DNA from 4 places in the Plantactinospora sp. BB1 genome. Region 3 is predicted to be linked to each of the others. Evidence: riboswitches for the same ligand, from Rfam matches in the RefSeq annotation. Region 3 holds a riboswitch; each other region holds the start of a gene.

Region 1 (2,191 bases), 1.8 Mb from region 3:
CATGCCGGACCGGCGGGTCGAGGTCGAACGCCGGGGTCGCCACCGCCTCGCCGGCTGGGCAGGGGGCGATCGCCCCGCCCGCCTCGGCGAGCCGCGGACCGGCCGCCCGGTGGATGGCACCGTCCACACCGCCGCCACCCAGCAACGACTCGTTGGCGGCGGTGACGATCGCGTCCACGTGCTCCCGGGTGATGTCGCCCAGCACGACTTCGATGGTGGCCATCCGCCGATGATGCCAGTCGACCGGCGACCTGTCCGCACAACACCACCGCCCCGTCACCTGAGCGGACAGGTGACGGGGCGGTGGCGTTGGCTCGGGCTACAGCATCGAGACGTGCACGTGGTCGGTGTGGTCACTCGGACCGCTGTAGGAACTCCAGCCCTCGTCCGGGAACCAGATCTCCTTGTACCAGATCACGTAGAGGATGCCGAGCCGGTCCGCGTTGCGGATCAGGAACGCGGCCAGGTCGTTGCCGTACTTCATCTGGTCGTCGTTGGCAGCCCGGCTGAACCCGGAGTTGCGCAGCGACCAGTCACAGGCCCGGCCCTTCGGATGCTCGAACGGCCCACCGGGCCGGAAGCAGCCGACGAACCTCTTGAAGCCCGCCCGACGCACCTCGTTGTACATGTGGAGCGTCCGGGCGGTGATGCAGCCGCTGGTGGTCGGGTCCTTCTTGTTGCACGGCAGCCCGGGGAAGCCGTCCGCCATCCCCGGCCCCGGCCGGGCGACCGGCGAGGTGGCCGCCACCAGCCCCTTGTCGGGGCGCGAGTTGCCGCCCACCAGGGCGAGCGCCTTCTTCGCGTCCGACTGCTGCTTCTGGATGATCTTCTCTTGCGCGGCCTGCTTGGCGACCTCCTCGTCGATCGCCTTCTTGGCCGCGCCGACCTCGTTGCGCGCCTCGTTGAGCGCCCGGAGCTTGCTGTTGTTGAACAGGTTCAGCTCGTTGAGCGCCGAGGCCCGCTCGATGAACGAGTTCGACGAGGAGTCGGACGAGTTGTTGCTCAACAGCATCGAGATGGCGCTGAGCTTGCCGCTGCGGTAGGACTCGGCCGCGATCTGGCTCGCCTCCGGCGTGAGCGCCGCCAGCCTGGCCTCCGCCTGCTTCAACTGGTTGCCGAGCTGCTGCTGCCGCCGCTGGGACTTGCTGCGCTCGGCCTTCGCCTCGGCGAGCCGCTTGCCGGCGCTGGCGAGCACGTCTCCGAGCACCGGCGAGTCGGCCTCCTCCTGGGGGGCCGGTTTCGGCGCGGGCGCCGCCGACGCCTCCGACGGGACCACGACCAGAGCTGCGGCGGTGAGCAGTGCCAGGGCAGTCGCCAGCCTTCGGCGTAGGGGTGCCCTCACATGTATCCCTTCCGTCGGCCGCCGACCGGGTTAGCTGACGGGTTCGGGATGGAAGTGGTCCCTACCGCTTGCGCGGATTCACCCCAGGGGTGCGTGGGTCCCCGGCTCGCCGGGTGGCGATTAGGCGGCGATCAGCGCCGGCACCACGCGGTATCCGGCGGCTATGAACGGCAGACAGCATACCCGGTTTCACTTCCGGAATGGCAAGCCCCGTTCGCGGGTAAAAGCGTTGCCGGACAACGACTATCAGTAATCACGGCGCGTCGGACGCATCGAAGGTCATGCTTTGTCCGCCATTATCGACTAGCTGCTGTCGGCTATTTACCAAGCGCGTTATCAACCGCCTGACGTGCGGAAACGTGTCCAGGTTGGTCGGTGGCGTGATTCCCCGGTCACCGTCGGCGCCAGGGCGTTGTGCCGAACAGCACACCGGCCACCGTACCGGCCGAGAGCAGACCCGCTGTCACCGCGCCCCGGTGCTGGGACAGCCAGAGTTGCGGACTCCGTGTCCGGTACGGCGTGTCGAACGAGCCGTGCGCGCCCCGGTCCACCCCGGTGCCGTCGTCGACCGGGTGCCACAGGTTCGCCGGTCGACCCCGCTCGGCCGGCTGCTCCGTCTGCTGGCCGGAGTACCCCGTCCGGGCCAGGTACCGGTCGAGCAGGCCGGGCACCAGCCGGTTGCCGAGGATGGTGCCGACCGTCGAGGCACCGACCCAGTACTCCCGCCGGCCCGGCCGGTCGGCCGCGTGCACGATGGCCCGGGCCGCCAGTTCGGGCTGGTAGATCGGTGGCACCGGCTGGGCGCGGTTGCGCAGCCGGGACAGTACCCAGTCGAACTGCGGGGTGTTC
Region 2 (2,191 bases), 420 kb from region 3:
GGCGTGCACCTGCGGGTGGACGTCCGGCCGCGCGAGGCGACGTACGAGCTGCGCGACGGCGAGCCGGACGACGCCCTCGAACTGCTGCACCACGGGGAGAAGGTCCGGATCACCTGCCTGGAGCCGGTGACCCGGCCGATCCCGCCGGCCCGCCCGACGGGTCCGCAGCCCGCCCAACCGGCCGGCCGCGCCCCGGTCCGACGTACCCCGGAGAGCGAACCGACTTGACCCTCCCGTCCCGGCGGTCCGCTCGGCCGGGGGTGTTCCCCCCGGCCGTCAGACCAGCGACAGGTGTACGTGGTTGGTGTGGTCGCTGGACGGGTCGCCGTGTGCGCCGCCGTACGACTTCCAGCCGATCGTCGGCAACCAGATCTGCCGATACCAGATCACGTACAACACCCCGATCCGGTCGGCGTTGCGGACGAAGAACGCGGCGAGGTTGTTGCCGTACGTCCGGTCGGCGCCGGTGGCGGCACCTCGGAAGCCACCCGCCTCGGCGGAGAAGTCGCAGGCCCGCCCCTTCGGATGCTCGTACGGGCCGCCGGAGCGGTAGCAGCCGGTGAAGCGGCCGAAGCCGGCCCGGCGTGCCTCGGTGTAGGCGTGCAGGGTGCGTGGTGTGACGCAGCCCGTGGTGGTCGGGTCGGGCTGGCTGCACGACTGTGGTGGCCAGGAGCCGTCGGCGGCGCGTGGCGCGGGTCGGGCCACCGGCGAACTCGCGTTGACGAAGCCCCCGGTGGAGGCGCCGCCGACCTGGGCCAGCGCCCGCTCGGCGGCCTGCTTCTGCCGCAGCATGATGGCGAGTTGGCGGCGCTCCTCGACCACCTCGGCGTCGAGCGCCTGCTTCGCCCGCGCGGCCCGCTCCCGGGCCTGGCCGAGTGCGCGCAGTACGTCGTTGTCCCGCAGCGCCACCGCCTCCAGGCCACGGGCGCGCTCCAGGAGTTCGTCGGCCGAGCCGCTGTGCAGCAGTACCAACACCGGGCCGATCCGGCCGGTCTGGTACGCCGTCCGGGCCACCTGCTCCACCCGGGGCCGCAACTGCGCGATGCGTTCCTCGACCCGGCGTAGCTCGGCGACGATCTTCGCCTGTCGAGCTTTCGCGTTGGCCAGCGCGTTTCTGGCCTGTAGGTAACCTCGGCCGGTCGATTCGAGCACGTCCCGTAGGAGCGGGGTGTCGCCTTCGTCGCCGAGGACGGCGGGGCTGTTCGCCTCCGCCACGCCGGGCCGGAGTGCTGCCCCGGCGAGCGCGCCGAACGTGGCGAGCAGGGCCAGGGCCAGCGGAAGCCGCCGACGTGTGGATCCCGTCATGCATGTCCCTCCGTCGCCCGCCTACCGAGTTAGCTGACGGGTTCGGGACGGAACAAGTCCCTACCGCGGTTGCGGACTCACCCCACCTACCTGGGTCCCCGGCTCACCCGAAAGTGATTCGGCGGCGGTCACGCCGGCGCGGAGGGGTGCGCCACCGGGCGAAACCGGGGTCAGCCTACCTGATCAACTGGGTCGAACAGGTGGATTTCGGAGTGATCCGCCGTGGAAATTGCTTCATGGGCGACGTGCCGGTCGAGGCGCCGGGCAGCTCTCGGAGGCGGGGGCCGGTGTGGTGTCGGTCGAAGGATGTAGTCCGGTTTCCTCAACCGGCAGGAGGCTGGGGATAGCGGGCCTGACTAGGCTTTTCGAAGATCCTCCCGCCCCTCTTCTCCAGCAGGGATCCTCGATGTCCTCAGCCCGTAAGACGCTGCTCACCGGCCTGGCCACCTTTGTGGTGGGACTGGCGCTCCGGCTGTTCGGACCGGACGAGCATGTCGTCATCTTCACGCCCACCAAGCTCGGCGTGGTGCTGATGGTCGTTGGAGGCTTGGAGAGCCTGTACGGGGTCTACAAGATCAGGCGGGACCGCCTGGTCGAGTAGCCACCCGACACCGGGCCGGGTGGCCATCCTCGGCCGCCCGACCCGATTCCACCGCTGTCACCTCAGGTCGTGGTCAGCCGCGTGCCGTCCACACCGGGCTCTCCACGTAGTGGTTGTCGTAGCGGTCCTGGGTCTGGCCGACCTCCTGCCAGGTGGCCTCGCCCTGGTGCACCCGGTCGAGGAGCCGGTAGTAGTCGAACCGGGGCTTGCCGGGGGTGAGCACGACGAGGAAGTCGGCGTCCTGGCCGTCGGCGGGGGCGAAGGCGTGCGGGGTGTGCGGCGGAA
Region 3 (2,191 bases):
ACCGCTGCTCGGCAGCCAGATCTGCTTGAACCAGATCACGTACAGCACGCCCAGTCGATCGGCGTTCCGCACGAAGTATGCCGCCAGGTTGTTGCCGTACGTCCGGTCGCCGCCGGTCGCCACTCCGCCGAACCCGTTCTTCTGGGCGGCGAAGTCGCAGGCCTGACCCTTCGGGTGCTCGCCACTGCCTCCGCTGCGGAAGCAGGAGACGAACCGGGTGAAGCCGGCCGCCTGGGCCTGCTTCAACGCGTGCAGGGTGCGCGCGGTGATGCAGCCGTCGGTGGTCGGGTCGTCGAGACTGCACGACTCGTCGGGGAAGGAGCCGTCGGCGTTGCGGGGTGCCGGTCGGGCCGACCCGCCCCCGCTGCCGCTGACTCCCGAGCCGGCGCCGCCGCTGTTGTTCGCCGCCGCCAGCGCCCGTTCGGCCTGCTTCTTGCGGGTCTCCATCACCTCGAGCTGCTTGCGCTGCTCGCCGATCTCCTTGTCGAGCGCCGCCTTGGCCTGGGTCTCCTTGTCCAGGCTCTCCCGCAGCCCGCGCAGTTCCCGGCTCTCGTTCGCCGAGATCGTGTCGAGTGCGGCGGCCCGGTCCACCAGGCTGGTCGGAGATCCGCTGTTGAGCAGCGCGGAGACCTGTCCGAGCCGACCGGTCCGGTACGCCATGCCGGCCATCTCGGCGACCCGTTCGCTCCGGGTCGTCACCTCGGTACGCAGCGTGGCGAGCTGCTGGTTCAGTTCCTTCTGCCGCTTGACGGAGTTGTCCAACTTGGTCTTGGCGGTCAGATAGCCCTTGCTGGCGGCCTGGAGCTGCTCGCGCAGGCTGTCCGTGCCTCCGTCGATGTCGTCGCCGCCGGGTGCCGCGGCCAGCGCCCCGGGGGTCGCGTACTCCGGTGCCGCGTGCGCGGGTGCGCCGCCGAGTGCCGCGAGGACCATGCCCAGGGCGAGGGCCGCGGTGGTCGCGGCCTTCCGGTACGGTCTCGTGGCGCTCCGCGCGGACGCCGGAGCGTGTCGGGTGGGTGCCAGGAACGGCATATGACAATGTCCTTCCGTCAGCCGCCGACCGGGTTAGCTGACGGGTTCGGGACGGAAGATCCCTACCGCTGGCGCGGATACACCCCTGGTACGTGGTTCCCCGGCTCGCGCGTGCGATTAGGCGACGGTCCCCGCAGGCGCCGGAGGGCGCCGCCCGGCGGAGACCGGAGCCGAGCTTACCGGCAGTCGCCGTCCGGGGATACGTGGCGTTGCCGGAGCTAGATTCGCGATTTTCCCAGTTGGGCGGATGTATCCGGACAAAGATGTCCAGCGCCCGCCGGAAACTTAAGATGCCGCTAACTATCGGTGAGTCTTGACGGCCGACGGACCCGGGAGAGCGGCGTCTCGGGCTGACCATGCGTGACGCGACGTGGCTGCCGGTCACCAGTCGGTGGGACCGCAGCCCCCGGGCGCGGTGTTCGGCTCGACCTGGAGCGTGGCGTGCGAAATGTGGAAGTCCTCGCGCAGTGCCGACCGGGCCGCGGCGAGTACGGTACCGACCTCCGCGTCGCGGTCCAGCCTCAGGTGCGCCGAGGCCACCTCCATCCCGGAGGTGAGGGTCCAGACGTGCAGGTCGTGTACGTCGCAGACGCCGGGCACCCCGGCCAGCCGGGTCCGTACGGCCGCCACGTCGAGGTGCTCGGGCGCGGCCTGCACCAGGATCCGTACGGCGCTGCGGCCGAGCCGCCAGGTGCGGGGCAGGATGAAGAGCCCGACCGCCAGCGCCACGATCGGATCCGCCCAGCGCCAGCCGGTCAGGATGATCACCACGGCGGCGACGATCACCCCCACCGAGTTGAGCAGGTCCCCGAGCACCTCCAGATAGGCGCCGCGCAGGTTGATGCTCTCCCGCGCACCGGCCCGGAGCAGGCCGAAGGCGGCGACGTTGGCCAGCAGGCCGAGCGTGGCCACCACCAGCATCGGGCCGGCCGCCACCCGGGGCGGGTCGTCGAACCGGCGTACCGCCTCGACCAGCACGTAGAGCGCCACCCCGAACAGCAGTACCGCGTTGGCCAGCGCGGCCAGCACCTCCAGGCGGTAGAGGCCGAAGGTACGCTGCGGGTCACCGACCGCCCGCCGGGCCGCCGTGATCGCGGCCAGCGCCATCCCGATCCCGAGCACGTCGGTGAACATGTGCCCGGCGTCGGAGAGCAGCGCCAGC
Region 4 (2,191 bases), 3.6 Mb from region 3:
CCCTGTACTACGTGTTCCGTACCGGTGACACCGGCGCCCAGGCGGTGTGGCAGGGCCAGTGATCCGCGACTGATCGAGGCCGGGCGCGGAACCGCTCGCGACGACGACGCCGGCCCGTCCCACACCCCCGGTCGGCACGGGTCGTCCGGGTGGGTGGGTCGGGCCGGCGTCGTCGGTGCTGCTACCGGCGGGTCGTCGGTGCTGCTACCGGCGGACGGGGCGGATCAGGACGAGTAGCCCCGGGTGGCCGCCCAGTTCGCCAGGTCGATGGTGGTCATCCAGTAGTTGCTGTCCTCGCCCGGGATGGCCGGGTCGGCGATCTTCACCGTGCGGCCGTCGTCGCGGTAGCCGACGACGGTCAGGTAGTGCCCGCCGGGGTAGCTGTGCCAGCCGCCCGCGAGGTCGGTGGCCGAGCCGGCGATGTTGACGACCACGGCGTACCCGCTGGTGACGGCGTGCACGACGTCCGCCTGGAGCCGGTCCATCTGCGCCGGGGTGGCCGCGCCGCCGGGGATGGCGGTGGTGCGGTAGAAGTCGGTACCGATGATCTTGTTGAGTACCCGGGTGGTGTCCTGGGCCGAGTTCGTGCCGCTCATCGTGGTGCCGAGGTCGGCGGCGACGGCGTCCTGGCTGGGCTTCTTGTCCCGGACGGTCAGCGCGATCCGGGTGGCGGCCGGGCCGCAGTACCAGCCGTTGATCTGGGCCTGGAACTGGTAGTCCAGCAGCTTCGACTCCGGGGGTGCCGGGCGCTTGCTCGGGGTGCTGGCCGCAGCCGCCTTCGCCGCAGCGCTGGGCGTGGAGGTGCCCGGCGCGCTGGTGGCCGGCTGTGACGGGGTGGCCGGTGCGGTCGTCGCGGGTGCGGTCGTCTCCGGTGCGGTGGTGACCGCCGCTCCGGCCTGACCCGCCGCCGGGGCGCCGAGGTCGGCGACGGCGACGGTCGAGGGCTGCGGTGCCTCGGCCGAGCCGTCCGAGGTCAGCACGACCCCGGTGGACGCGGCGGCGGCGAGCACCGCTGCCGAGGCGAGCGCGAGCCGGTTACGCCGGCCCGACATGACGGTCCGGAACCGCCCGTTAATTGCGTGCTTCAACGTTGTCCTCCAGAGGAAATGCGCGCCACTATCACCGGGGGGCGAGAAATGACGCGACGTTTCTTTCGCTGCTGCGGGGAAACGTGACGCGAAATCGCACGGAATCGCACGGGAAAAGGTCCGCCGATACGCATTCGGCGGGACGGACCGAGGGTGTGCCGACCGGGTTGGCGCCGCTATCGGCGTACCGGTGGAATCAGCGCCACCACGATCCGTCGCGGCCGACCGGCGGCCTCCACCGGAAACTGCCGGCCAGCGGGCCGGCGGGGTGCCCGCGCGTCGACGACTTCGGCGTCACGGACCGCTATCGGGCCAGGTTGGGGTGGCCGCCGGGGACCGGGTGGTCCGGGACGGTCGCGACGGCCGGGGGCGGGGGCGCGACGCAGCGAGGGAACTGGGGGGATGGGCCGGGGCCCGGGTGGTGCCGCACGAACAGCTACTCCTTCCGACACCGCCTACCGGGTTAGCTGACGGATTCGGGCAGGAAGGCCGCCCTACCGCGGGCCACAGCGGCTCGCGGATTCACCCCAGATAACTGTGGGTCCCCGGCTCGTTACGTAACGACTCGGCGGGTCTGCTCCGGTGTCACCCGTACGGCGACCAAGGGGCCGGACCAGACTCGCCGAGATTACTGGTCGACTTCTGTCGTTGCCAACCCCACTGAACAGCGAAAACAGTGACTCGGAGCGCGATTGGGACAGCGCCGGCCGGGCAGCCGGGCCGGGAGGCGACCGGCGGATAAACCGGCATGATCATGTACGCGTACGGTATGACGGAAATGCCGGCTTGGTCCGGTGGCTCGAACATGGGACGAAGACCGCAGGAGGCTCCTTCCGATGACGACGGTGCACGAAGCTACCTACGACCTGCTCCGTTCCCTCGGCCTGACCACCCTGTTCGGCAACCCCGGCTCCACCGAGGAGCCATTCCTGAAGAACTTTCCGGCCGACTTCAGCTACGTTCTGGCTCTCCAGGAGGCCTCCGCGGTCGCGATGGCGGACGGCTACGCCCAGGCCAGCGGCCGGCCGGTGCACGTCAACCTGCACACCGCGCCCGGCACCGGAAACGGAATGGGCAGCCTCGTCACCGCCTGGCACAACAAG

Evidence for each region. A riboswitch is a leader RNA that binds a small molecule or an ion and turns the genes downstream of it on or off. The one in region 3 is predicted to bind cyclic di-AMP.
Region 1: another riboswitch for cyclic di-AMP. It lies ahead of C6W10_RS35550 (hypothetical protein); the one in region 3 lies ahead of C6W10_RS27580 (coiled-coil domain-containing protein).
Region 2: another riboswitch for cyclic di-AMP. It lies ahead of C6W10_RS29385 (hypothetical protein); the one in region 3 lies ahead of C6W10_RS27580 (coiled-coil domain-containing protein).
Region 4: another riboswitch for cyclic di-AMP. It lies ahead of C6W10_RS06520 (C39 family peptidase); the one in region 3 lies ahead of C6W10_RS27580 (coiled-coil domain-containing protein).

Annotation. Positions count from the first base shown of each region.
Region 1 is NZ_CP028159.1:8,099,254-8,101,444, reverse strand. Features, by position in the region: gene C6W10_RS35555 (O-acetyl-ADP-ribose deacetylase) at 1-223, opposite strand, end outside; gene C6W10_RS35550 (hypothetical protein) at 320-1,342, opposite strand; cyclic di-AMP (ydaO/yuaA leader) riboswitch at 1,346-1,479, opposite strand; gene C6W10_RS35545 (SDR family oxidoreductase) at 1,735-2,191, opposite strand, start outside.
Region 2 is NZ_CP028159.1:6,735,444-6,737,634, forward strand. Features, by position in the region: gene C6W10_RS29380 (glycoside hydrolase family 65 protein) at 1-228, shown strand, start outside; gene C6W10_RS29385 (hypothetical protein) at 277-1,305, opposite strand; cyclic di-AMP (ydaO/yuaA leader) riboswitch at 1,309-1,439, opposite strand; gene C6W10_RS29390 (DUF5708 family protein) at 1,712-1,906, shown strand; gene C6W10_RS29395 (cupin domain-containing protein) at 1,980-2,191, opposite strand, start outside.
Region 3 is NZ_CP028159.1:6,313,666-6,315,856, reverse strand. Features, by position in the region: gene C6W10_RS27580 (coiled-coil domain-containing protein) at 1-1,029, opposite strand, end outside; cyclic di-AMP (ydaO/yuaA leader) riboswitch at 1,036-1,163, opposite strand; gene C6W10_RS27575 (cation diffusion facilitator family transporter) at 1,411-2,191, opposite strand, start outside.
Region 4 is NZ_CP028159.1:1,549,635-1,551,825, forward strand. Features, by position in the region: gene C6W10_RS06515 (DUF2231 domain-containing protein) at 1-62, shown strand, start outside; gene C6W10_RS06520 (C39 family peptidase) at 225-1,088, opposite strand; cyclic di-AMP (ydaO/yuaA leader) riboswitch at 1,526-1,669, opposite strand; gene mdlC (benzoylformate decarboxylase) at 1,925-2,191, shown strand, end outside.